3 regions of the Megasphaera sp. SW808 genome follow, and region 3 is predicted to be linked to each of the others. Evidence: riboswitches for the same ligand, from Rfam matches in the RefSeq annotation. Region 3 holds a riboswitch; each other region holds the start of a gene.
The links. A riboswitch is a leader RNA that binds a small molecule or an ion and turns the genes downstream of it on or off. The one in region 3 is predicted to bind ZMP and ZTP.
Positions count from the first base shown of each region.

Region 1: it holds a riboswitch for ZMP and ZTP, as region 3 does, so the genes downstream of both, E0L13_RS10250 (OFA family MFS transporter) here and E0L13_RS09705 (formate--tetrahydrofolate ligase) in region 3, are expected to answer to the same signal.
Region 2: it holds a riboswitch for ZMP and ZTP, as region 3 does, so the genes downstream of both, E0L13_RS03925 (phosphoribosylaminoimidazolecarboxamide formyltransferase) here and E0L13_RS09705 (formate--tetrahydrofolate ligase) in region 3, are expected to answer to the same signal.

Region 1 covers NZ_SJOT01000031.1:329-2,527, reverse strand. Annotated here, with positions in the region: gene E0L13_RS10255 (D-alanyl-D-alanine carboxypeptidase family protein) at 8-1,024, shown strand; ZMP/ZTP riboswitch at 1,076-1,160, shown strand; gene E0L13_RS10250 (OFA family MFS transporter) at 1,231-2,199, shown strand, end outside.
Region 2 covers NZ_SJOT01000006.1:88,804-91,002, forward strand. Annotated here, with positions in the region: gene E0L13_RS03915 (hypothetical protein) at 1-115, shown strand, start outside; gene E0L13_RS03920 (DUF1847 domain-containing protein) at 145-768, shown strand; ZMP/ZTP riboswitch at 849-926, shown strand; gene E0L13_RS03925 (phosphoribosylaminoimidazolecarboxamide formyltransferase) at 988-2,163, shown strand.
Region 3 covers NZ_SJOT01000027.1:25,889-28,087, forward strand. Annotated here, with positions in the region: gene E0L13_RS09700 (ISLre2 family transposase) at 1-1,077, shown strand, start outside; ZMP/ZTP riboswitch at 1,200-1,279, shown strand; gene E0L13_RS09705 (formate--tetrahydrofolate ligase) at 1,329-2,199, shown strand, end outside.

The DNA.
Region 1 (2,199 bases), on a different contig from region 3:
ATGTATCATGTCTTTAAAGAAAACAATCTTAGCTGCGCTGACTGCCTGCGTAGCCCTATCTTCCATAGCCTTCGCCGAAAATCCGGAATCGCCGGCAGTAGCGGCTCAGGCCGCCTACGTCATGGACGCCGATACGGGCGACGAGCTGTACGCCAAACAGCCTGACCTGAGAGGATATCCCGGCAGTACGACGAAGATGATGACCTGTATCGTCGCCTTGGAAAACGGACAAGGCATCATGGATAAGACGATTCGCATTACCGATAAGGCCCTGAGCGTCGAAAGCGATGCCTCTGTCCTCGGCCTGCAGCAGGGCGACCAGATTACCCTGCGCAACGCCCTGACGGGCATGATGCTCGTGTCGGGCTGCGATGCCGCCGTGGCCATTGCGGAAACGGTTGAGCCGACGGAAGATGCCTTCGTCGCAAAAATGAACGCGAAGGCGGCGGCTCTCGGTGCGACCCATACGCATTTCGTCAATCCCCACGGCCTTCCCGACGCCAATCACTATTCGACGGCCCGGGATCTGGCCAAAATTGGGGCTTACGGCATGAAGCTGCCGGCCTTCCGGGATATGGTCAAGCGCAGTACCTTTGACATGCCCTACGTCGACGGCAGCTATAAGCATTGCGTTTCGACGAACGAATTCCTGACTAGCGGGTTCCCCGGAGCAAACGGCATTAAAACCGGCACGACGAATGCCGGCGGGCCGTGCCTCGTCGTTTCGGCGACTCAGAACGGGCGGACGGTCATCGCGGCTATCATGAATTCGGAGGACCGCTACGGCGATGCCCAGGCCCTGATGAAATACGGCTTTTCCGTATTGAAGCCCCTGGAAAACGTCTACATCATCCGCAAGGCCCCGGCAGGTCAGACGCTGACCGAATTGGGCCGGCAGCAGATGGAGCAGGCCAAGGCTGCGGCGGACGCCAAGGCTAAGAGTAAAGCCGCGCAGGAAACAGCTTACGGAACGGACGCCGATACGGCCGACATGGCTGCGGCAGCTGTGAAAAAATCTGCATAATTCTTGACAGGTATGCTCTAAATCCGTATAATCATATCATAACAACGTACCTATACAGTGCAGGACTGACGGAATGAAGTGGAATAACCACGTGGACTGCACGGTGACATACACGCCGACCGTCTGGGCAAGAGTACATCTATTCTTTGTCCAGCCGGCCGGCTTTTTGTATTGCCGCGGCGGGACAAGTCAAAGGAGACGATATCATGAAGAGAAATCGCTGGCTCATTGCCCTGTCCGCCATGGGAATTCATATCTGCATCGGCAGCGTCTACGCCTGGAGCGTCTTGACCAAACCCATTATGGAATCGATGGGCTTTACGCTCCAGCAGACGACGTGGACCTTTTCGCTGGCTATCTTGTTTTTAGGTTTGTCTGCCGGATGCCTGGGAAGCTTCGTCCAAAAGGCCGGCCCCCGCAAGTCGGGCCTCGTGTCGACTTTATTTTTCATTTCGGCTATGTTCGGCACGGCGGCGGCCATGGAGTTCCGCAGCCTGCCGATGCTGTATCTGTTTTACGGCGTCATCGGCGGCATCGGCCTGGGGACGGGATATATTACGCCTGTCTCGACCCTGGTCAAATGGTTTCCCGACAACCGCGGCTTTGCCACAGGCCTGGCCATCATGGGCTTCGGCTTTGCCAGCATGATCGCCGGTCCGGCGATGCAGCTTCTCGTCGCTAATTTTGGCCTGGCGACGAACTTCCTCATCTTGGGCGCGGTGTATCTCGTCGTCATGACAGCCTCGTCCCTGTACTTAGCGCCGCCGAAGGACGACGAAATACCCCGTCCCGATACAGAGCTGGCGAAGCCATCCGGCCCGGTCTATGCCGATGCCATGCCGCAGTTTTCCCTGAAAGAGGCCATGAAGACCTGGCAGCTCTATACGATTTGGTGGCTCTTTTTCGTCAATATCACCTGCGGCATCGCCCTCCTGGCCGTCGCCTCGCCGATGGCCCAGGAAGTCGTCGGCATGTCGCCCATGGCTGCCGCGTCCATGGTCGGCCTCATCGGCTTTTTGAACGGCGCCGGCCGCATCGCCTGGGCGACCGTATCGGATTATATCGGCCGGGCTAATACGTACGTCCTCTTCTTCTTCATCGAGGCCCTGGCCTTCTTCAAGCTGTCGACGGAAACGAACGCTTTCAGCTTTCAAATCGTCGTGCTGCTCATCATT
Region 2 (2,199 bases), on a different contig from region 3:
CGGCTTGGCTTATAAAGGCGGCAAGGGAAGGGGCTTCATGCATTTTATGGGGATTATCGCCTGGATTCCCTGGGTGTGCCTCAACGGAATGCTGTTATATTTGATTATGAAATAGTTATAGTAAACGGAAAGGTTGTGAAGACAATGGCAGAACGAACCCTTTCCTGCGCCGACTGCGGCGTAGTGAACTGCAACGTCATGAACAAGGAATATCCCGATTTCTGCGTGACGACGCACATGGATGAAGACGTGAAACGAGAAGCCCTAGCACTGTATGAGCAGGACGACAATCAGCAGGTCATGCAGACGGCGGCTGGCGTCGAATGCGACGGCTATTTAAAGTGGTGCCGCGTCCAGGAGACTATTGAATTTGCCAAACGCATGAATTTCCATAAAATCGGCATTGCGACTTGTGTCGGCCTGATACAGGAAACGCGGATGCTGGCAGGGATTCTGCGCAAGCACGGCTTTGAAGTCTTCGGCATGGCCTGCAAGGCCGGCGCCGTTCCCAAGGCAGAGCTGGGAATTGACGAAAAATGCAACGCCGTCGGCGTCAACGCCTGCAATCCCATCCTCCAGGCCAAGATGCTCAATGCCGAGCATACGGATATGAACATCGTCATGGGCTTGTGCGTCGGCCACGACAGCTTATTTTACAAATATTCCGAGGCCTTGACGACGACGCTGGTTGTCAAGGACCGCGTAACGGGCCATAATCCTGTGGCGGCACTGTATACCAGCCAGTCGTATTATAAGACGAAATTATAAGTTGAGCGAGCATATCGCTAAAAGGCGCCGCCCTTGTCTGTTTCCCATTGACACAGGGCGGCTGCGCCTTGTATAATGAAACAGAAGCATGTGACTGACGGAAGTGGAGCTACCACGGGGAGCATGGTTCATTACAGCCGACCGTCTGGGCGAAGGTTCCAGAAGTGTCGGTATTTTTATTTTTGCCAGGAAATTTCTTATTTTCAGGAGGTAATACTAATGAAAGAATTGCAATTGAAATACGGCTGCAATCCGAATCAATCATCGGCAAGAGTATACATGAAAGACGGCAGCGAACTGCCCTTTGAAGTCATGAACGGCCGTCCGGGCTACATCAATCTGCTCGACGCCTTCAACAGCTATCAGCTGGTCAAGGAATTGAAAGAGGCGACAGGCCTTCCCGCCGCGGCGTCCTTTAAGCATGTCAGCCCGGCTGGTGCCGCCGTTGCGACCGACATGAGCGATACGCTGAAAAAAATCTATTATGTAGACGATTTGAAATTATCTCCCCTTGCTTCGGCCTATGCCTGCGCCCGCGGCGCAGACCGCATGAGCTCCTACGGCGATTTCGTCGCCTTGTCGGATATTTGCGACGCTGAAACGGCGACGCTGTTGAAACGGGAAGTATCCGACGGCGTCGTGGCTCCGGGATATACGGACGAAGCCCTGGCTATTCTCAAGACGAAGAAAAAGGGCAACTACTGCGTGCTGAAGATCGACCCCGATTACGTTCCTCAGCCTGTCGAATCGAAGGACGTATACGGCATTACCTTTGAACAGGAACGCAATAACGCCAAGATTACGGCCGACTTGTTCCAGAACCGCCCGACGAAAAATAAAGACATCCCCGAAGCGGCGCAGCGCGATTTGCTCGTAGCGCTGATTACCCTGAAATATACGCAGTCCAACTCGGTCTGCTACGTCAAGGACGGCATGACCATCGGCGTCGGCGCAGGCCAGCAGTCCCGCGTTCACTGCACGCGCCTGGCCGGCAATAAGGCCGATATCTGGTGGCTTCGCCAGAATCCGAAGGTATTGGCCCTGCCGTTCCGCGATGACATGCGCCGCCCGGATCGCGACAACGCTATCGACGTCTATATTTCCGATGACTACGAAGACGTACTGGCCGACGGTGTATGGCAGAATCTGTTTACTCAGAAGCCGGAACCCCTTACGAGAGAAGAAAAGAAAGCCTGGATCGGTCAGCTCCACGGCGTAGCGCTAGGCAGCGACGCTTTCTTTCCCTTTGGTGATAACGTAGAACGGGCCCACCGCAGCGGCGTCGATTACATCGCTCAGGCCGGCGGCTCTATCCGCGACGACAATGTCATCGAAACATGTGACAAATACAATATTGCTATGGCAATGACCGGCTTGCGGTTGTTCCACCACTAAGATATGAAAAGAGCGTCCCCTTAGGGGACGCTTATT
Region 3 (2,199 bases):
TACACCTATCTGCTGGACGAATGGTGCCAGCTGCCGGCGTACAGCCGGATCGAGGCTTCCTGTCAGGCCCGGATGGCAGACCATGCCAAGGATATGAGTTATGCGAAAGCAGCCCAAGTATCCACTCCGGTCCCGGTAAGCAAACAGAGCGTGCGGAACGTCTTATGCCGGTTGGGGACGATCCCGAATACAGCGGCTCCCCTGCCGGAGCGGAGGCCGAAGGTATCCGAACTGTTCATCGAAGCCGACGAAGACCATGTGGCGATGCAGCAGGGAAACAACCGGCAGCTGCGGCTGGCCTATGTATATGAAGGGAAAGTACCGGAGGGGAGAACCCGGAGAACACTGACTGCAAAGCGAGTATTCACGGGATATGGGATGCCTTGGGACGAAATCAAAGAGTATATCCAAACCGTATACGGCAGCCCGGAGATTACGATTCTGGGAGACGGGGCGGCGTGGATACAGAGCGCGACGGCGTACCTGGAAAAAAGCCGATGCGTCATGGACGGATTTCATGTTGTCAAATACTTGCGGCAGATAGCGGGGACGAAAACGCTCCAACCTCTGTATGACGCCTTGCTGGCCAATGACCGGGAACAATTCTGCCGGGAAGCTGAACAGAAGATACGACACCGTCCGTATCGGAGAAAGGCGATTCGCAAAGGTCAACAATATATCCTGAACCATTGGGAAGGGATTCGGGACTGGCTGCAGAACCGGGAGACATTCGCCAGCAGTACGGAAGGGCATGTTAGTCATATCCTGTCGGCCCGGCTGAGCTCACGTGGAATGGGCTGGAGCAAAGACGGGGCGGAACGGATTGCCCGATTGCGGACGCTGGCAGAAAACGGCGGCGACGTGTGGCGCTATGCCTTAGATTGCCTGACGAAGAAACCCTCCGATACAGTACCAGACCTGAATGAACAGGAATTGACGAGGCAATGCCGACGCCGGCGGCTGCCGTACTGCGTGTATGATGCAGAGCACAGCTGCCGTATGCCGGGGAGCGAAGGCGCATTACACGGAAGATGGATGAAAGATATCCAAAACAGTGGATATCACCATATACATTAGATACTAAAAGGCTGGATTTACATGCCAAGATGTTTCTGTCAAATATATACCCACAACAACTTGACACTGTCTGAAGGGGCAAATGTCATTGACAGTATACGGAGAATTCTTGTATAATAAATCCATAATCATGTGACTGACGGAAGTGGAATCAACCACGGGGAGCATGATTGACGCGAAGCCGACCGTCTGGGCAACCTTTCCAGAAGTGTCGGTATTTTTTTATGCTACGGACAGGAGTGACGCAAATCATGGCACAGGTATTAAGCGATATTGAAATTGCACAGCAGACCACGCTGGAGCCGATCGTAAAGATTGCGGAAAAAGTCGGATTAACTGACGATGATTTGGAATTATATGGTAAATATAAGGCAAAGATTTCCTTTGACGCTATTAAGCGCCTTTCGAAAAACGAAGACGGCAAGCTCGTCCTCGTCACGGCTATTACGCCGACGCCGGCCGGCGAAGGCAAGACGCTGACGACGATCGGCCTCGCCCAGGCGCTGAACTACATGGGTCATAAAGCTGTCGTCGCCCTGCGCGAGCCGTCCCTCGGCCCCGTATTCGGTATTAAAGGCGGCGCTGCCGGCGGCGGTTACTCGCAGGTACTGCCGATGGAAGATATTAACCTCCATTTTACAGGCGACATGCACGCTATTACGGCGGCCAACAATCTTCTGGCCGCTGCTATCGATAACCACGTTCATCAGGGCAACGCCCTGCGCATCGACGTGCGCCGCGTCATCTGGAAGCGCGTCATGGACATGAACGACCGGGCCCTGCGCAACATCGTCGTCGGCATGGGCGGCAAGGTCTGCGGGTTCCCGCGGGAAGACCATTTTATGATTACCGTCGCCTCGGAAATCATGGCGGCGTTGTGCCTGGCCAGCGACCTCATGGACCTGAAGAAGCGCATGGGCGATATCACCGTAGCCTATGACTTGGACGGCAATCTCGTGACGGCCCGCCAGCTCGGCGTCGAAGGTGCTATGGCAATCCTCATGAAGGACGCCATCAAGCCGAACCTCGTCCAGACAATCGAGCACACGCCGGCCCTCGTACATGGCGGCCCCTTTGCCAACATCGCTCACGGCTGCAACTCCGTCGTCGCTACGAAGCTGG